DNA from 4 places in the Streptomyces sp. NPDC044984 genome. Region 4 is predicted to be linked to each of the others. Evidence: riboswitches for the same ligand, from Rfam matches in the RefSeq annotation. Region 4 holds a riboswitch; each other region holds the start of a gene.

Region 1 (4,908 bases), on a different contig from region 4:
TCACCTCGGTGAAGCCGACGTCCACGACGGCCGCGCCGCCGCTCGCCGGGGTGAGCGTGAACTTCAGCGGCATACCGGTCCTGTGGTCGACCGCGATGCTGATCGCGCCGACCGTGGAGCCGGACTGCCTGGGCTTGACGACCAGCCGGTACGCGTCCCGGCCGGCCACCTGGGCGGTGCCGTCGACGGTCACGGACGTGGTGTCGTCGACCGACTTCAGCGCCTCCTCGGCGAAGTCCTTCGGGGTGGCCGGAGGCCGCTGCTCACGCTCCTCGCCGGAGGCGTCGACGGTGCCGTGGTAGACCTCGTTGGACGCGCTGTCGTAGCCCCAGACGTCCTCGCCGTCGTGGATCAGGCTGTACTCTGCGGCGTTCTCCAGGAGCGACACCTTCTGCCGGTCCGGGCCGTCGACCGCGACGCGCAGGGTGTGCGTGCCGGACGCCAGTTCGGTGAGCTTGGCGGACGGGTCGGCCGAGGAGCCGCCGTCCTCGCCCCGCCCCGCGGCGCCCGACGTGAGGCTGCTCTCCAGTCCGCCGAGGTCCGGCAGACCGAGGTCCGTGGTGATCTTCACGGTGCCGGACAGCCGCTCGACGTCCGACTTCGCGATCTTCTCTATCAGCTGCGCTGCGGTGATCTCCGGCAGATCGGGGTCGCCGGAGTCGGCGATCGCGGGGACGAGCCCGATGGTCGCGGCCGCCACTCCCATCACCGTGACCGGGACGACGTACCGCGCGGCCCTGCGCCGTCGCGTGCGCGGCTCGCCGGCCTCCCCCGCGGTCGTCGTGTCGTCGGATTCGTACGGTGCCATGTGTGCCCTACCTCCGTGGTCGGCGGCGGCTTTTCGTCTCGTGTCCTCGCACCAGTCTCACCCTGAGCCGCCATTCTCACCCGAACCGGTGAGAAGTGGTGTTGTCCGTCGTGGTCCATCTGACCAAATCCGGCAGGCGGATTCGTCAGACCCCGGACGCAACTCCACGTACTGCTGGGGTATGACACGGAGGGCGGTTTCCTCCCCCGCCCCGTAGGGGTCGCGGAGGAGTCCGGGCCGGCTCAGCCCGCGCGGTGCACCACCGCGTCGCACAGCTGCACGAGCGCCGCCTTCGCCTCGCACTCCCGCAGCGGGACCAGCGCCGCGCGCGCCTCCTCGGCGTAGCGCACGGTGTCCCGGCGGGCCTGCTCCAGCGCGGGGTGGACGCGCAGCAGCCGCAGCGCCTCGGCGTGCCGGGCGTCGTCGGTGAGGTCGGAGTCGAGCAGTTCGCACAGGGCGACGTCGTCGGCGAGACCCAGCCGGGCCGCCCGTTCGCGCAGCCGCAGCACGGGCAGGGTGGCGATGCCCTCACGCAGGTCGGTGCCGGGGGTCTTGCCGGACTCGTGGGAGTCGGAGGCGATGTCCAGGACGTCGTCGGCGAGCTGGAAGGCGACGCCGAGCCGCTCGCCGTACTGGGTCAGCACGTCCACGACCGCCTCCTCGGCCCCGGACATCATCGCGCCGAACCGGCAGGCGACGGCGACCAGCGAGCCGGTCTTGCCGCCGAGCACGTCGAGGTAGTGGTCGACCGGGTCGCGGCCGTCCTGCGGTCCCGCGGTCTCCAGGATCTGCCCGGTGACCAGCCGCTCGAACGCCTCGGCCTGCACCCGCACGGCCTCAGGACCGAGGTCGGCCAGGATGTGCGAGGCCCGCGCGAAGAGGAAGTCCCCGGTGAGGACCGCGACGGAGTTGCCCCAGCGGGCGTTCGCGCTGTCGACGCCGCGCCGCACCTCGGCCTCGTCCATCACGTCGTCGTGGTACAGCGTGGCCAGGTGGGTGAGCTCCACCACCACGGCCGAGGGCACGACACCGGGCGCGTAGGGGTCGCCGAACTGGGCGGCGAGCATCACCAGCAGCGGACGGAACCTCTTGCCGCCGGCCCGCACCAGGTGCTGGGCGGCTCCCGTGATGAAGGGGACCTCACTCTTGGTGGCCTCGAGCAGCCCTTCCTCGACAGCCGCCATTCCGGCCTGGACATCGGCTTCCAGAGCCTGGTCCCGCACGCTCAGCCCGAACGGCCCGACGACGGTCACGAGGGTCTCCTGTCTGCTGGTGTCCACTGGCGATTACACGGAATGTCGATAGGTCGCTGCCTTCACTCAAGTCAGCGTATCCGGTCACGTTTCGATCACCGTCAGCGCCCGGGGTTACGGGCAGGGCGGTACGGGAGCAGGAGCGGAGTGCTTTTGACCATTCGATAACAACGGACATTCTCCGACTTTCCCGGAGGCGGCGATCCACTCCTCGACCCGGCCCCCGGCCCGCCTCCCGGGCCGCGACCCATCACGCGGACCATCCTGCCCGTCCCGGCGTCCGATTTGCCGCAAATGCTGAGCGAATTCCCCTTGGCGAAAAATGCGCTCACCGGCGACCCCCAGTGAAGTGGGTCACGCGCGACCCGGCACCCCCACCACCGGCCGCCACCCGCCTTCTCCCTTTCCAGGGCACCGAGTTGACCCTTGGCACTCGCAAAGGATCAAGCATCCCAAAACACCCATTGCAAGATCAAACGGCGCCTTGTGTGAGATCCGCACTTGTTCCCGACATGTGCTCTCGCATACGTTCCGGGCCTGCCGGGTGGACGCCTAATCCTGCCGCCGCCCGCATCAACCCACGACGATCACTCAGAACGGCAGGAGCGGGGGACCCAGGTAAGCCGCCGGACCGGACACGCGCCGGAACGGCTAGGGGTGAAGCCATGCCCGCAGGGGCACGGCCGGGCACTCTCCCGCCCGAACCCGACAGCTCACCTCGCAGGCGTAGGAGAGGAACCCAGACATGCCTGCTTTCGGTCAGCACCGCCGCCGCCTCGTCCGCTCCCTCGCCGTCGCCGGCACCGGCGTCGCCGTGGTCGCCCTGCCGCTGTTCGGCGCCACCGGCGCCGCCGCGGCCACCACCGAGCCGACGACGACCGCTGCCGCCCCCGCGACGGCGTACCCGGACAACCTCGACGGCTGGATCCGCGAGTCGCTGGACATCATGGCGCAGCACGGCATCCCCGGCAGCTACGACGCCATCCACCGCAACATCATGCGCGAGTCCTCCGGCAACCCGTACGCCATCAACAACTGGGACTCCAACGCCGCCAAGGGCACCCCCTCGAAGGGCCTGCTGCAGGTCATCGACCCGACCTTCGCGGCCTACCACGTGCCCGGCACCGCCTTCGACCCGTACGACCCGGTCGCGAACATCACGGCGGCCTGCAACTACGCCGCCGACCGCTACGGCTCCATCGACAACGTCTTCGGCGCGTACTGAGCCACCCGCTGACGGGCGAGCGTCCTCGCCCCGCCGAACAGTCGCTCGAGGACGACGGCCACGCCGTCGTCCTCGTTCGACGTGGTGACCTCGTCCGCCACCGCCTTCAGTTCGGGATGCGCGTTGGCCATGGCGACGCCGTGGGCCGCCCAGTCGAACATGGGGATGTCGTTCGGCATGTCGCCGAAGGCGACCGTCCGCGCCGGGCTCAGCCCCAGGTGCTCGGCGGCCAGCGCCAGTCCCGTGGCCTTGGTCACCCCGCACGGCTGGAGCTCCACGGTGCCCGGCCCCGACATGGTGACCGTGGCCAGTGAACCGACCACCGACCGGGCCGCCGCCGCCAACGCGTCGTCGGACAGGTCCGGGTGGCGCAGCAGCACCTTGCTGATCGGCCGGTCCCACAGCTCCCCGCGCCGCTCGATCCGCACCGCGGGCAGGGTCGGGTGCGGCATCAGATAGCCGGGCTCGATCAGCGTCAGCCCGTCGACCCCGTCCTGGTCGACCGCGGCGTACACCTCCCCCACCTCGGCCTCGATCTTGCCGAGCGCGGTCTCCGCCAGTTCCCGGTCCAGCGTCACGGACCACAGCAGCCGGTCCGCGCCGGCGTCGTACACCTGCGCGCCCTGCCCGCACACCGCGAGCCCCGTGCAGCCGAGGTCGTCCAGGAGCGGCCGCACTCTGGGGGCCGGGCGCCCCGTCACCACGAGGTGCCGCGCGCCGGCCCGCTCCGCACGCGCGAGCGCGGCGAGGGACCGGTCGGAGAGGGTGTCGTCGCCGCGCAGCAGCGTCCCGTCCAGGTCGGTGGCGATGAGCGAACAATCGGTGGGTGCGGCCATGATCAGAGAATACGGACAAGCCGACGGTCCGATTCACCGCGCCCGTTTGCGTTCGCTTTCGGTGCGGTTCCCCTTCTCTCGACGCCGGGTAAGGACCGGTTCAGGACTCTTTCCCCGTTTGGCAAGAACATGGTCCGCTATCTACCGTCCGCCCGGTCCCGGGCGGTACCTTCCAGGAGTCCAGGGGGGACTTGATCGGGGGGTCAGGTGAGCAGTGGACGCGTGCGCGTGCTGAGGCCCGAGGAGCTCGGCGAGGGGGAACGGGAGCGCTGGCGGGAACTGCGCGCCGCGACGGACGCACCGCGCAACCCGTTCATGGAACCGGAGTTCAGCATCGCCGCGGCCCGGGTGCGGCCGCGGGCCCGGATCGCCGTGCTGTACGCGGGCGGGCAGCCCGCGGGCTTCCTGCCGTACGAGCGGGGGGTGCTGGGGCAGGGCCGGGCGATCGCGCTCGGGGTGTCGGACTGCCAGGGCGCGGTCCTGGCCCCCGGTGCCGCCCCGGAGACGGGTGAACTGCTGCGGGCCTGCTCGGTGTCGAGCTTCGCCTTCGACAACCTGGAGGCCGGCCAGGAGCTGTTCGTGCCGTACGCGGCCGAGGAGCACGCCACGTACGTCATCGACGTGGAGAAGGGCTACGAGGCGTACGAGTCGGTGCTGCGCGCCCGGTCGCCGAAGTTCCTGAAGACCACGCTGGCCAAGGAGCGCAGGCTGGGCCGCCGGGCCGGAGCCGTGCGGTTCGTCTTCGACGAGCGCGACCCGGCCGTGCTGCGCGCGCTGATGGGGTGG
Region 2 (4,908 bases), on a different contig from region 4:
GGCTCGACCTCGCGGAGTTCTTCGGCGACGACCACCCCGTCGTCCTGGAGATCGGCTTCGGCATGGGCGAGGCGACCGCGCGGATGGCCGCCGCCGACCCGGCCACCAACATCCTCGCCGTGGACGTCCACACCCCCGGCCAGGGCAATCTGCTCAACCTCGCCGACCGGCTCGGGCTGACCAACGTACGGGTCGGCAACGGCGACGCGATCATCCTGCTGCGCGAGATGCTCGCCCCCGGCTCCCTCGGCGGGCTGCGCGTCTACTTCCCCGACCCCTGGCCGAAGAAGCGGCACCACAAGCGGCGGCTGATCCAGCCGGAGTTCCTCACCCTCGCCGCGAGCCGCCTCGCGCCGGGGGCGGTGCTGCACTGTGCCACCGACTGGGAGCCGTACGCGGAGCAGATGCTCCAGGTGCTCACCGCGCACCCCGGCTTCGAGAACACGCGGCCGGACGGCGGTTTCGCGCCGCGTCCCGCCTTCCGGCCGCTCACCCGTTTCGAGGCGCAGGGACTGGAGAAGGGTCATGTCGTGAACGACGTGCTCTTCCGCCGCGTACCGCAGGACGAGCAGGCAGCAGACCGAGCCTGATACAGCCCCGCCTCGTGAGGGTCGATCCCGTGGCCACCAGTCCCCCGTACCCGACGCCTCCCGGCGCAGCCCCCGGCGGAGCGCCGCGGCACGCGCACTGGTGGCAGCGGCCCTGGGTGCGGTACGGCGCGCTGATCACGCTGCTCGCGCTGTCCGGGCTGGTCATCCTGGCGCTGGTGCGCGAGCAGACCGGGACGCGGGGGTTCCTGGTCGGGCTCGGCCTCGCCGTCCTGCCCGTACCGCTGCTCGTCGCCGCCTTCCGGTGGCTGGACCGGGTCGAGCCGGGCCCCTGGCGGAACCTGCTGTTCTCCTTCGCCTGGGGTGCCTGTGCGGCGGCGCTGATGGCGATCGTCGCGAACAGCTTCGCCACCCGGTGGATAGCGACGGCGACCGCCGACCCGACCGGCGCCGACACCCTGGGCTCGACCGTCATAGCGCCGGTGGTGGAGGAGTCCGCGAAGGCCGCGGCCGTCCTGCTGGTGTTCCTGTTCCGCAGACGCGACTTCACCGGGATCCTCGACGGCGTGGTGATAGCCGGGGTCACCGCCACCGGCTTCGCGTTCACCGAGAACATCCTCTACCTCGGCACCGCCTTCGGCACCGACCAGCTCACCGGCGAGAGCGGCATCGCCTCGGTCACCGCGGCGACCTTCTTCGTCCGCATCGTGATGTCGCCGTTCGCGCACCCCCTGTTCACCGTGCTCACCGGGATCGGCTTCGGCGTCGCCGCGCTGTCCGCGGACCGGCAGCGGGTCCGGCGCGTGCTGCTGCCGCTCGGCGGGCTGCTCCTCGCGATGGGCGTGCACGCGCTGTGGAACGGCTCCTCGACGCTCGGCCAGTACGGCTTCCTCGCGGTGTACGCGGTGTTCATGGTGCCGGTGTTCGGGCTGCTGACCTGGCTGGTGGTGTGGACGCGGCAGCGGGAGCTGCGGACCGTGCGGGAGGAGCTGCCCGCGTACGTGGCCGCCGGGTGGCTCGACGCGGCGGAGCCGTTCGCGCTGGGTTCGATGCGGGCGCGGCGCGTCGCCCTGCGGTACGCGCGCCGCTGCGGCGGGCGGGCGGCGGCGCGGTCGGTCGCCGCGTACGAGGCGTACGCGACGTCGCTGGCGTTCCTGCGGCACCGGGGGCGGCTCGGGCGGGCGGGGCCGGACTTCGTCACCCGGGAACGTGAGCTGCTGCTGGAGCTGTGGCACCGGCGGGCAGCGGCCCGGCCGGCCCTGGAGCACGCGGCCCGCGCCACCGCGCCCCGGGTTCCGGTCACCGCGGCGCCGTGGGCGGTGTACGGCGGGTATAGCGGGTACGGCGGCTACGGGCAGCCGCCGTACGGAGAGCCGCCGTACGGGTACCCGTACGGCGCGTACGACCCGAACGCCCACCGGCCCTGACGGGTCCGCACCGCCCCGGAGAGCACCTGACCGGCGGCCCTGACGTCGAGAGGTCGTCGTCGGGACTGCCGGGGTTCAGGGCGTGGGAAGCCGGGTCGCTCAGACCGTGAGGCCCTTGCTCTGCAGCCAGGCCATCGGGTCGATGCCCGAGGCGGAGCCGCCGGTGTGGACCTCCAGGTGGAGGTGGGCCCCGGTGGAGTTGCCGGTGGAGCCGACACGGCCGATCACATCGCCGGTGTTGACCTTCTGGCCGACGCTGACGCTGATGGAGGACTGGTGTGCGTACCAGATCTCAGTGCCGTCGTCGAGCGTGAGCACGGTCTTGTAGCCGTAGGAGCCGTCCCAGCCGGCGGAGGTGATCGTGCCGGTGTGGACCGCCTTGATCAGCGTGCCCGTGGGGGCGGCGAAGTCGAGGCCGGTGTGCTGACCGGAGGACCAGTAGGCGCCGGCCTGGCCGAAGGTGGAGGTGACGGTGTACGAGGAGGTCGGCAGCGCGTACTGCTTGGCCAGCTTGGCGAGGCGCTCGGCCTCGGCCTTCTTCTCGGCCTCCTCCTCCGCCTTCTTCTTGGCGGCCTCGGCCTTGGCCTCGGCCTCCTTCTCCGCCTTGGCGGCGGCCTCGGCGGCCGCCTTCTCGGCGGCGGCGACGGCCTCCGCCTCGGCCTTGCTCTCGGCCTGCGCCTGCTGCTGCTCGACCTGCGCCATGATCCTGGTGCGCAGCGCCTCACCGGCGTCGGCGGAGCCCTGCTCGGTGTCGGCGGCGGTCATGCCGAGGGTGCTGAGGGGGGTGGCCGATCCCTCGGGGGTTTCCTCGTCGGAGATGAGGGAACCCACGTTGGGGAGGTCGGGCATGGAGATCGAAACCGGCGGCTTGCCGGTCTGGGCGCTGGCCATGCCGCCGGCGCCGACGGCGGCGATGACGCCGACGCCCAGGACGGTGGAGCTGCGGGCGAGTCCTCCGCCGCGCTGCTTGGAGACGCGATGCCGGCCGCGTACGGGGCGAACGGACTCCGCGGTGGGGTTCCACTCCTCGAAGGGCCCCTCGTCGGCGCGGCCGGCGCCGTAGGCGAAGGTGTCGCTCGGCTTGAACGGGGCCTCGGGGGCAGGCGGGTTGGACGCCACGTGGGCGCGCTCCTTTCCTTCCGTCTTCGCCTACCGGGTTAGCTGACGGGTTCGGAGCGGGAAGGTCTCCTACGCGCGTATACGAGCCGTGTCTCCACGGTGGTATCCACGCGATTCACCCCATGGTGGTGGTTCCCCGGTTCCCTCGCGGGATTCGGCGCGTGCGCACGGAGCCGACTTCTGTGACGGCTGGGACGACCGCGCTGCGTTATCGAACGTTAATAGACGCGAGGGCCTGATTCCAAGCCGTTCCTCTTGATCATTAACGATTTCCGGGTGGACTTACTTCCCACGGGCGGTCAAAAACGGGCGAGTTGACCGTGCTTCAGGCCGTCTCGCGCGACGGACGGTTTCTGACCGTACGTCAGTTGTTATGCGCTGCGGGACGGACCGCTCACGCTGAGTGAGAGCGGGAAGCGGAGGAGGAACGGAAAACACCGAGGGCCGGAATCCTTGGATTCCGGCCCTCGGCCTTCAGTAGCGGGGACAGGATTTGAACCTGCGACCTCTGGGTTATGAGCCCAGCGAGCTACCGAGCTGCTCCACCCCGCGTCGGTGAAACCAGTGTACGCCATCCGCAGGACCCGGCGCACATCCATTGCCGGCGGCCCGGTTTCAGCGGTCGAGCAGATGTCCGTTCGGCGCCTTGGCGCGGTCCTCGTGCTCCGGCAGGACGACGACGGTGGCGCCCCCGGCCGCCAGTACCGCGCTGCCGTCGGCGCCCGCCACGAACGTGTCCGGCTCGCGCCAGGCCGTGACCACCCGCCGCACCCCCGCGTCCAGGACCAGCCGGGCACAGGGCGCGGGCCGGGACGCGCGGCGGGCACAGGGCTCCAGGCTGGAGTACACGGTGGCGCCGGCGAGCCGGGGGTCCGCGGGGTCGGTCTTGGCGAGCGCGGCCTCCTCCGCGTGCACCACCGGATCGGCGCCCTCCCGGGAGTGGCCGCGCGCCAGCTCCGTACCGTCGGCGGCCACCACGACCGCGCCCACGCTGAACGCCGTCTCCGAGGGCGGGCACTCGGCGGCCAGCTCGCAGGCGAGGGCCAGCCAGTGGTGGTCGGCGGCGGAGGGCAGCGGGCCGGTGCCGGGGGCGGTGGGCTCGTAGCGCATCAGGACGACGTCGCCGATCGGGCGGCTCTCGACCAGCCGCAGCCGGCCGCCCTGGTAGGAGCCGGGGCCGAAGAGGCGGGGGGCCTCGGGGTCGCCGACGAACAGCGGGGCGAGGACCAGCTGGAGCTCGTCGGCCAGCCCTTCGGTGAGGAGCTGGGTGTGGATCGTGCCGCCGCCCTCGACCATGAGCCGCCGGACCCCGCGCTCGGCGTGCAGGTGCTCAAGGAGCAGCCGCCAGTCGAGCTCGGCGCCGAGCGGGACGACGTCGGCGGCGAGGCCGAGGGCGTGGGCGCGCCCGGCACCCTCGTCGGTCGTGTAGAGGACCTTCTCACCGCCGATGTGCCAGAACCGGGCCGCCGGGTCCAGGTCGCCGGAGCCGCTGACGGTGACCTTGAGCGGGTACTCGGCCCGGCCCCCGGCGACGCGGGCGGCGCGCCGCTCGGGCGAGTTGACCAGCAGCCGGGGGTTGTCGGCGCGGATCGTGCCGGCGCCGACCAGGATGGCGTCCACGGACGCCCGTACCTCGTCGACCCGGTCGAAGTCGGCCGGACCGGACAGCAGCAGCCGCTCGGGGCCGGTGTCGTCCAGGTAGCCGTCGAGGGAGACGGCGGCGGACAGCAGGACGTACGGGTGGGGCATCGGTTCCTACTCCCGGGAGGGCGGGCGGGCCTGTGGGGGTCCAGTCTGACAACAGGCGCGGGCGC
Region 3 (4,908 bases), on a different contig from region 4:
CCCGTACCACCACACGCCCATCGGCTCGATGGCGGACCTGGACGCGGCCACCCTGGAGGACGCCCGCCAGTTCTTCCGCACGTACTACGCGCCGAACAACGCCGTGCTCTCCGTCGTCGGCGACATCGACCCGGAGCGGACGCTCGCCTGGATCGAGAAGTACTTCGGCTCCATCCCGGGCCACGACGGCAAGCCCGCGCCCCGCGACGGCTCGCTGCCCGACGTCATCGGCGGGCAGCTGCGCGAGGTCGTGGAGGAGGAGGTCCCCGCGCGTGCGCTGATGGCCGCCTACCGGCTGCCCGAGGACGGCACGCGCGCGTGCGACGCCGCCGACCTGGCGCTCACCGTCCTCGGCGGCGGCGAGTCCTCGCGGCTCTACAACCGGCTGGTACGGCGCGACCGCACGGCCGTGGCCGCCGGCTTCGGCCTGCTGCGGCTGGCCGGGGCCCCCTCCCTGGGCTGGCTGGACGTGAAGACGTCCGGCGACGTGGAGGTGCCGGTCATCGAGGCCGCCATCGACGAGGAGCTCGCCCGGTTCGCCGAGCAGGGCCCCACGGCCGAGGAGATGGAACGCGCGCAGGCCCAGCTGGAGCGCGAGTGGCTCGACCGGCTCGGTACGGTCGCGGGCCGCGCCGACGAACTGTGCCGGTACGCCGTGCTGTTCGGCGACCCGCAGCTCGCCCTGACCGCCGTGCAGCGCGTCCTGGAGGTGACGGCGGAGGAGGTGCAGGAGGTCGCCAAGGCCCGCCTGCGCCCCGACAACCGCGCGGTGCTCGTCTACGAGCCCGTCGCCCCGGGAGCCCAGGACACCGAGGAAGCCGCCGCAGCCGCCGGCACCGACGAGAACGAGGAGGCGGCGAAGTGACCGAGCTCGCCACGATGGACTTCCACCCGCAGCCGCAGGCCGGCGAGGCCAAGCCCTGGGCCTTCCCGGCCCCCGAGCGCGGCACGCTCGACAACGGCCTGACCGTGCTGCGCTGCCACCGCCCCGGCCAGCAGGTCGTCGCCGTCGAGGTGCTCCTCGACGCACCCCTGGAGGCCGAGCCGGCCGGTCTCGACGGTGTCGCCACGATCATGGCGCGGGCCTTCTCCGAGGGCACCGACAAGCACTCCGCCGAGGAGTTCGCCGCCGAGCTGGAACGCTGCGGCGCCACCCTGGACGCGCACGCCGACCACCCCGGCGTCCGCCTCAGCCTGGAGGTCCCGGCCTCGCGGCTCACCAAGGGACTCGGGCTGCTCGCCGACGCGCTCCGGGCGCCCGCGTTCGCCGACAGCGAGGTCGAGCGGCTGGTCCGCAACCGCCTCGACGAGATCCCGCACGAGCTGGCCAACCCCTCCCGCCGTGCCGCCAAGGAGCTCTCCAAGGAGCTGTTCCCGGCGAGTTCGCGCATGTCGCGTCCGCGCCAGGGCACCGAGGAGACGGTCGAGGGCATCGACTCCGCGGCCGTACGCGCCTTCTACGAGAAGCACGTCCGCCCCGCCACGGCCACCGCCGTGGTCGTCGGCGACCTCGCCGGCGTCGACCTGGACGCGCTGCTCGGCGACACGCTCGGCTCCTGGACCGGCTCCCCGGCGCAGCCGCGGCCCGTTCCGGCGGTGGTCGCCGACGACACCGGCCGGGTCGTGATCGTGGACCGCCCCGGCGCCGTGCAGACGCAGCTGCTGATCGGCCGCATCGGCCCCGACCGGCACGACCGCGTGTGGCCCGCGCAGGTGCTCGGCACGTACTGCCTCGGCGGCACCCTCACCTCCCGCCTGGACCGCGTGCTGCGCGAGGAGAAGGGCTACACCTACGGCGTGCGGGCGTTCGGACAGGTCCTGCGGTCCGCCCCGGACGGCACGGGTGCGGCGATGCTGGCCATCAGCGGCTCCGTGGACACCCCGAACACCGGCCCCGCCCTCGACGACCTGTGGACCGTGCTGCGCACGCTCGCCGCGGAGGGGCTCACCGACGACGAGCGCGACGTCGCCGTGCAGAACCTGGTGGGTGTGGCGCCGCTCAAGTACGAGACCGCCGCGGCCGTCGCGAGCACCCTGGCCGACCAGGTCGAGCAGCACCTGCCCGACCACTACCAGGCCGACCTGTACCGGCAGTTGGCGGCCACCGGCACCGTGGAGGCCACCGCGGCCGTCGTGAACGCGTTCCCGGTGGACCGTCTGGTGACCGTCCTCGTCGGCGACGCGGCGCAGATCAAGGCGCCCGTCGAGGCCCTCGGGATCGGTGAAGTCACCGTCGTGACGGCCGAGTAGCGAGCCGCGGAGGCGCATGCGCGCACCGGGCCCCGGTGACACGGAAGTCACCGGGGCCCGCTTGTGCCCGAATCGGGGGGGAAGTTGCCTGTCTGCCCTGTGGGATGCGCTACAAAACCCGGGATTCGTTTGAGGAGGGGGAGACGGTCCCCTTAGCGTCGTCCGGGCTGTTCGTCGGGCAGTGCGCCGCATCCGCGGCACCGGACAGCCATCGCCGAGTCCCCGTACGGCGCGAGCCAGGGGAGCCGGGGACCCGCATGAGTCCCTGGGGTGAATCGGGCGCCCGCGCGTGTCGCGAGGGGGTCCGTAGGAGACCTTCCTGCTCCGAACCCGTCAGCTAACCCGGTAGGCGAGAGGGAAGGAAAGGACCAGCCTGTACATGGCGTTCACCCGCGCCCCGGGCAAGCACCGTCGTCCCAGCCGGACCCAGCGCGGCACCGCCCGCGCGGCGGGCGTCGCGGCGCTCACCACCACCGGCGTCGTCGGCTCCCTCGCGGCTCCCGCGCTCGCCGCCGAGCCCGCCGCCGCACAGACCGGCCTCACGCCCGTCGTCACCCTGGGCGACACGGTCGCCGACCGGATCGACGCCCAGGCGGCCGCCCAGCACGAGGCCGCCCGGGAGGCGGCCGAGGCCGCCGCGCGGAAGGCCGCCGAGGAGGCCGCGCGGGAGAAGGCCGCCAAGGAGGCCGAGGAGGCCCGGGCGGAGAAGGAGCGCGCCGCGCGGGAGGCCGAGCGCGAGCGCCTCAACACCTTCGTCTCCCCGATCCCCGGCTCGTACGTCTCGACCAGTTACCAGGCCGGCAGCTCGCTGTGGTCCTCCGGCAGCCACACCGGTGTCGACTTCCACGCCGCGAGCGGCACCCCCGTCCAGTCGGTCGGCGTCGGCACCGTCGTCGAGGCCGGCTGGGGCGGCTCGTACGGCAACCAGGTCGTCATCAAGATGCACGACGGCACGTACACCCAGTACGGGCACCTGTCGTCCATCGGCGTCTCGGTGGGCCAGCAGGTCGCCGCCGGGCAGCAGATCGGCCTCTCCGGCGCCACCGGCAACGTCACGGGCGCGCACCTGCACTTCGAGGCCCGTACGACCGCCGAGTACGGCTCCGACCTCGATCCCGTCGCCTACCTCCGCGCGCACGGCGTGAACCTCTAGACCCGACCGCTTCCCGGTGCCCCGGCTCCCCGAGCCGGGGCACCGGTGTTTCCGGGCGGCGCCTGTCCAAAAAATAAGCATGGATTCCGGTCCGGCGTCGTGAATTCCCGCTGATTGCAATAGAGTCACGGAACACACGTCAATCGTCGACGTTTCACGGGGATTAAGCCGGAGGTTCGTCATGCGTATTCCCGCGCACTCGGTGTGCACGGCGATCCGGGACGACATCGTCGCGGGTGTCCACGAGCGCGGCGGCCGGCTCACCGAGGAAGTCCTCGCCCGCCGTTACGGCGTCTCCCGCGTCCCCGTCCGGGAGGCGCTGCGCACGCTGGAGGCCGAGGGGTTCGTGGTGACCCGGCGGCACGCGGGCGCCTGCGTCGCGGAACCCACCGAGCAGGAGGCCGCCGACCTGCTGGAGATGCGTGTGCTCCTCGAGCCGCTCGGCGCCTCCCGCGCGGCGCAGCGCCGCACCGAGGCCCATCTGAAGGTGCTGCGGGGCCTGGTCCGGCTGGGGCAGGAACGCGCCCGCCAGGGCAACAGCGACGACCTGCGCTCCCTGAGCGACTGGTTCCACGAGACGCTCGCCCAGGCCACCGGCAGCCCGGCACTGACCTCGACGCTGACCCAGCTGCGGCACAAGATCGCCTGGATGTACGCCACCGAGGGACCGTCCGACCCGGTCGAGTGCTGGGCGGAGCACGGCGCGATCGTGGACGCCGTGGCGCGCGGCGACGGCGACCGCGCGCGGTCCGTCACGGCGCTGCACACCGAGCGCGCGAGCGCCGGGCACCGCCTGCGCTTCGGCTCCGGCGCCGGCCGCGCGGACCGTGTGAGGAACCCGCAACATCCCGTAAACATGCCGAGTCTCCGGCATTAACACGGGTGCCGTATACAAAGAGGGTGCATTTCCCGGGGGTTATTTCTGCTGCCCGGGAAAAGGGGGAAGGGAAAGGAAAAGGCCCGCGCGGTGGTCCGGGCGGGCCTTTTAAGTGCGGTGCGTTTCGGTGAAGAGACGTTCCCGCACCCCTTGCGTGCTCAGACGGTCTCGGGGAGTTCCTCGAGACCCTCGGAGACCAGCTTCGCCAGCCGGTCCAGGGCGGCGTCCGCGCCCTCGGCGTCGGACGCGAGGACGATCTCCTCGCCGCCCTGGGCGCCCAGGCTCAGGACAGCCAGCATGGAGGCCGCGTTGACGGGGTCGCCCCCGGCCTTGGCGATCGTCACCGGGACGCCTGTGGCCGTGGCGGCTCGGACGAAGATGGAGGCGGGGCGGGCGTGGAGGCCCTCGGCCCAGCCGACGTTGACGCGGCGCTCAGCCATGTGTTGCTGCCCTTCGGTGTTCAGGGTTGTCTAGACCAGTTTCCCACATCGTGAAGCATGCCCGGAGCGGGCCCGGAGCGACCTCCGCTCCCGCTCCCGGAGACAGCCGGACCGCGGCCTCGGCCCGGCTGTCGTCCACCACAGACTGCCCCGCGCCGTTGTCGTACGCGAGCCGTACTCTGGGGCCC
Region 4 (4,908 bases):
GCGTGCAGGAACTCACCGACGGGCTCATCGACCGGTTCGCGGACAACGGCTCCGCCGACCTCATCCACGAGTTCGCCTTCCCCCTCCCCATCTACGCCATCTGCGACCTGCTCGGCGTCCCGCGCGAGGACCAGGACGACTTCCGGGACTGGGCGGGCATGATGATCCGCCACGGCGGGGGGCCGCGCGGCGGGGTCGCCCGGTCCGTGAAGAAGATGCGCGGCTACCTCGCCGAGCTGATCCACCGCAAGCGCGAGGCGCTCCCCGCCGAACCCGCCCCCGGCGAGGACCTCATCTCCGGCCTCATCCGCGCCTCCGACCACGGTGAGCACCTCACCGAGAACGAGGCCGCCGCCATGGCGTTCATCCTGCTGTTCGCCGGTTTCGAGACCACCGTCAACCTGATCGGCAACGGCACCTACGCCCTGCTCACCCACCCCGACCAGCGCGACCGCCTGCAGCGGGCCCTCGCCGCCGGGGAGCACGGGCTGCTGGAGACCGGTGTCGAGGAGCTCCTGCGGTACGACGGCCCCGTGGAGCTCGCCACCTGGCGGTTCGCCACCGAGCCGGTCACCATCGGCGGACAGCGCATCGCGGCCGGCGACCCCGTCCTCGTCGTGCTCGCCGCCGCGGACCGGGACCCGGAGCGGTTCGCCGACCCGGACGTGCTCGACCTCGGCCGGCGCGACAACCAGCATCTGGGGTACGGCCACGGCATCCACTACTGCCTGGGCGCCCCGCTGGCCCGTCTGGAGGGCCGGACCGCGCTCGCCACCCTGCTGACGCGTCTGCCGGACCTGCGGCTCGCGGTGGAACCGGCCGAGCTCCGCTGGCGGGGCGGGCTCATCATGCGTGGACTGCGCACGCTCCCGGTGGAGTTCACTCCTCCGCGCACGTGACGGACCGGGCCGCCGTCCGCTGTGCCCCTGAGCGGGCCAGCGCAAACATGACACGCTCTCAACTCTGTGATCTTCACGTGATCTGCGCGGCATGAACTTGTGACAAGTGATCGTCTGCGGATACGTTCACCCATCAAGTGCGGCACATGAGTTCCACTCGCCGCGCCGGTCATTGCTGTCTTGCGAAAGGTTTCCGCATGCTCTCCGGAAACGGTCGGCACCGTCGTCCCCGCCAGGCTCCGGCTCTCCTCGTCGCGGCCGGAGTGACCGGCTCCGCCATCGCGATCCCGCTCCTCGGGGCCGGTAGCGCCAGCGCGGCCGACGGTGCGACCTGGGACCGGGTCGCCGAATGCGAGAGCGGCGGTTCGTGGAGCCAGAACACCGGCAACGGCTACTACGGCGGCCTGCAGTTGACCCAGGACGACTGGGAGAACTACGGCGGCCTGGACTACGCGACCAGCCCCGACCAGGCCAGCCGAGGCCAGCAGATAGCCGTGGCCGAGAGAATCCTCGCCGACCAGGGGGTCGGCGCATGGCGCACCTGCGGACTGACGGCGGGCCTCGGCGAGGACTCGGCGCCGGCCGACATCGACACGGGTGTGGCGGAGGACTCGACCTCGGACTCCTCCGGTGCCTCCGGCTCTTCGGACTCGTCCGGATCGTCGGACTCCGGCGATCCGTCCGCTTCGTCCTCCCCGTCGGCCACGTCCGACCCGTCGGTCGATGCCGAGGGGGAGGAGGGCGGCGAGGGTGCTGCCGGTGAATCGGCCAAGTCCGACAAGTCGAGCGGCTCGGGCACGGATTCGGACACCGGCTCCGGCGACGGATCCGGCACCTCCCCCTCCGCCTCGGCCACCCCCAAGGGTGACGAGTCGGACAAGTCCGGGCAGACCACCGGTTCTTCCGAGGTCACCGACACCGAAGGCACCGGCACCGGCCGCCACCGCGGTGTCAGTGCCGAGGAGGCTGAGGCGGAGGGCCGTACGCCGGAATCGTCCGGCCGGCATGCCTCGCGCGGCACCGACGCCTCGCGCGATGCCGCCGACGGTTCGTACACCGTGCGCACCGGCGACAGCCTCTCGTCCATCGCCGACTCCCTTGAACTGGGCGGCGGTTGGCGGTCGCTCTACGCCGAGAACGAGCAGGTCGTCGGCGCCGACCCGGACCTCATCCTGCCGGGCCAGGAGCTCGAGGTCGGGGTCGAACCGGGCGAAAAGTGACGCCCGAAGGAGCGTAGGCCCGGCGGCAGTTGGCGTCATGGTTCGCGGTAAATGTCCGGTTTAAAGGCTGTGAGAGATAGGTCTCAGAAGCCCTGATCGTCTTTGAAATTCCGCGGATCGCGTGCCTACGGTCGTGACCGCTCGCCACCGCGGGCCCCGGCTGCCGCCACGCCGAATCCTGCCAGTGGCAGCACGGGAACAGTCGTCGCGTCATGCGCCGCAGGCAGGAGCGGGGGACCCAAGGTAAGTGCCCCTTCCGGTGGTTGACACCGGATCGGGCTTGGGGTGAAGCCGCGTCCCGTGAGGGGCGTGGCCGGGCAACTCAACCGGCCCGAACCCGACAGCTCACCTCGCAGGCGTCGGTGAGGGGATCCAACCATGCTGTTTTCTGGCAAGGGCAAGCACCGTCGTCCGTCCAAGGCCACCCGCGCGATCGCCGTCGCCGGTGTCGCCTCCGCCGCCGTCGCCGCCCCGCTGATGGCGGCCGGCAGCGCCTCCGCCGCCACCGCCTCCGAGTGGGACGCCGTCGCCCAGTGCGAGTCCGGCGGCAACTGGTCCATCAACACCGGCAACGGTTACTACGGCGGTCTGCAGTTCTCCGCCTCCACCTGGGCCGCGTACGGCGGCACGCAGTACGCCTCCACCGCCGACCAGGCCAGCAAGGCCCAGCAGATCGAGATCGCCGAGAAGGTCCTCGCGGGCCAGGGCAAGGGCGCCTGGCCGGTCTGCGGCACGGGCCTGTCCAACGCCGCCTACACCGGCTCCTCCTCGAACGGTTCCTCGGCCGGCTCCTCGCAGAGCCAGGACACCGGTTCCACCGAGACCCGTGAGACCGAGCAGAAGGCCTCCCGCTCCGCCGAGCGTCCGGCCGCCGAGAAGCAGGCCGAGCGGAAGGCCGAGAAGACCGTCACCACCCCGACCGGCGAGAAGGTCGAGAAGGGTGACGGCGAGTACAAGGTCGTCAAGGGCGACACCCTCAGCTCCATCGCCGCCGAGCGCGACGTCGAGGGCGGTTGGGCCGAGCTGTTCGAGCTGAACGACGACATCGTCGACGACGCCGACCTCATCTACCCGGGCCAGCAGCTGCACCTGAAGTAAGCGGCTGCCCCACGGCTCCCCGCCCCGGTGCGTCTTCCCCCGTACGCGCCGGGGCGGGGTTTTTGTGACCGGGTTTCCGGAAACGGCTTTGTTCCGTTCGGAAACAATTTACTCTCGGTTCTGTCCATGGGGCGGGCGACCGGCGGCCCGATCGCCCGGGGCCGGTTAGGCTCGGACTCGCAAGACCCTCCGGGGTCCTGCCCACCCGCGTCACATCCAAGAAGGAGATGCTCGTGCCGTCCATCGACGTCGTCGTAGCCCGGGAAATCCTGGACTCCCGAGGCAACCCCACGGTCGAGGTCGAGGTCGGCCTCGACGACGGCAGCACGGGTCGTGCCGCCGTCCCGTCCGGCGCCTCCACCGGCGCCTTTGAGGCCATCGAACTCCGTGACGGCGATGCCAACCGTTACCTGGGCAAGGGTGTCGAGAAGGCCGTCCTGGCCGTCATCGAGCAGATCGGCCCGGAGCTCGTCGGCTACGACGCCACCGAGCAGCGCCTGATCGACCAGGCGATGTTCGACCTGGACGCCACCGACAACAAGGGCTCGCTCGGCGCCAACGCCATCCTCGGCGTCTCGCTCGCCGTCGCCCACGCCGCCTCCGAGGCCAGCGACCTCCCGCTCTTCCGCTACCTGGGCGGCCCCAACGCGCACCTGCTGCCGGTGCCGATGATGAACATCCTGAACGGCGGCTCGCACGCCGACTCCAACGTGGACATCCAGGAGTTCATGATCGCCCCGATCGGCGCGGAGTCCTTCTCCGAGGCCCTGCGCTGGGGCGCCGAGGTCTACCACACCCTGAAGAAGGTCCTGAAGAGCAAGGGCCTGGCCACCGGCCTCGGCGACGAGGGCGGCTTCGCCCCGAACCTCGGCTCCAACCGCGAGGCCCTCGACCTCATCCTCGAGGCGATCAAGGAGGCCGGCTACACCCCCGGCGAGCAGATCGCCCTCGCGCTCGACGTCGCCGCGTCCGAGTTCTACAAGGACGGCTCCTACACCTTCGAGGGCAAGGAGCGCTCCGCCGCCGAGATGACCGAGTACTACGCCGAGCTCGTCGACGCGTACCCGCTCGTCTCCATCGAGGACCCGCTGTTCGAGGACGACTGGGAGGGCTGGAAGACCATCACCGCCAAGCTCGGTGACAAGGTCCAGCTCGTCGGCGACGACCTGTTCGTCACCAACCCCGAGCGCCTCGCCCGCGGCATCGAGGAGGGTGCCGCCAACGCCCTGCTGGTCAAGGTCAACCAGATCGGCTCGCTGACCGAGACCCTGGACGCCGTCGAGCTGGCCCAGCGCAACGGCTTCAAGTGCATGATGTCCCACCGCTCCGGCGAGACCGAGGACGTCACCATCGCCGACCTGGCCGTCGCCACCAACTGCGGCCAGATCAAGACCGGCGCCCCGGCCCGCTCCGAGCGCGTCGCCAAGTACAACCAGCTGCTGCGCATCGAGGAGATCCTCGACGACGCCGCGGTGTACGCCGGCCGCAGCGCGTTCCCCCGCTTCAAGGGCTGAGCGCCGCTCCTGTAGGCGGCGTCGTACGTACGTCCCCGTACCCGGTCCCGTACCGTGTGCGGGGACGTACGCACGTATGAAGGTGAACGAAGGCGAACCGGAGGCGGAACATGGCGGTCAAGGACCGGGACCGTTTCTCCACCGCGACCAGGATCCGGCTGATCGGTGAGCAGACCG

The links. A riboswitch is a leader RNA that binds a small molecule or an ion and turns the genes downstream of it on or off. The one in region 4 is predicted to bind cyclic di-AMP.
Positions count from the first base shown of each region.
Region 1: another riboswitch for cyclic di-AMP. It lies ahead of AB0A94_RS00725 (transglycosylase SLT domain-containing protein); the one in region 4 lies ahead of AB0A94_RS12445 (transglycosylase family protein).
Region 2: another riboswitch for cyclic di-AMP. It lies ahead of AB0A94_RS21940 (M23 family metallopeptidase); the one in region 4 lies ahead of AB0A94_RS12445 (transglycosylase family protein).
Region 3: another riboswitch for cyclic di-AMP. It lies ahead of AB0A94_RS19965 (M23 family metallopeptidase); the one in region 4 lies ahead of AB0A94_RS12445 (transglycosylase family protein).

Region 1 covers NZ_JBEZBE010000001.1:146,697-151,604, reverse strand. Annotated here, with positions in the region: gene AB0A94_RS00735 (DUF2092 domain-containing protein) at 1-808, opposite strand, end outside; gene AB0A94_RS00730 (polyprenyl synthetase family protein) at 1,051-2,061, opposite strand; cyclic di-AMP (ydaO/yuaA leader) riboswitch at 2,633-2,801, shown strand; gene AB0A94_RS00725 (transglycosylase SLT domain-containing protein) at 2,807-3,286, shown strand; gene AB0A94_RS00720 (HAD family hydrolase) at 3,250-4,122, opposite strand; gene AB0A94_RS00715 (GNAT family N-acetyltransferase) at 4,330-4,908, shown strand, end outside.
Region 2 covers NZ_JBEZBE010000020.1:13,077-17,984, forward strand. Annotated here, with positions in the region: gene trmB (tRNA (guanosine(46)-N7)-methyltransferase TrmB) at 1-590, shown strand, start outside; gene AB0A94_RS21935 (PrsW family intramembrane metalloprotease) at 620-1,975, shown strand; gene AB0A94_RS21940 (M23 family metallopeptidase) at 2,075-3,094, opposite strand; cyclic di-AMP (ydaO/yuaA leader) riboswitch at 3,107-3,264, opposite strand; tRNA gene AB0A94_RS21945 (tRNA-Met) at 3,573-3,646, opposite strand; gene AB0A94_RS21950 (dihydrofolate reductase family protein) at 3,710-4,843, opposite strand.
Region 3 covers NZ_JBEZBE010000017.1:77,188-82,095, reverse strand. Annotated here, with positions in the region: gene AB0A94_RS19975 (pitrilysin family protein) at 1-865, shown strand, start outside; gene AB0A94_RS19970 (pitrilysin family protein) at 862-2,250, shown strand; cyclic di-AMP (ydaO/yuaA leader) riboswitch at 2,453-2,617, shown strand; gene AB0A94_RS19965 (M23 family metallopeptidase) at 2,630-3,403, shown strand; gene AB0A94_RS19960 (GntR family transcriptional regulator) at 3,585-4,280, shown strand; gene AB0A94_RS19955 (HPr family phosphocarrier protein) at 4,439-4,720, opposite strand.
Region 4 covers NZ_JBEZBE010000009.1:86,995-91,902, reverse strand. Annotated here, with positions in the region: gene AB0A94_RS12455 (cytochrome P450) at 1-899, shown strand, start outside; gene AB0A94_RS12450 (transglycosylase family protein) at 1,097-2,119, shown strand; cyclic di-AMP (ydaO/yuaA leader) riboswitch at 2,325-2,493, shown strand; gene AB0A94_RS12445 (transglycosylase family protein) at 2,498-3,217, shown strand; gene eno (phosphopyruvate hydratase) at 3,451-4,731, shown strand; gene AB0A94_RS12435 (septum formation initiator family protein) at 4,842-4,908, shown strand, end outside.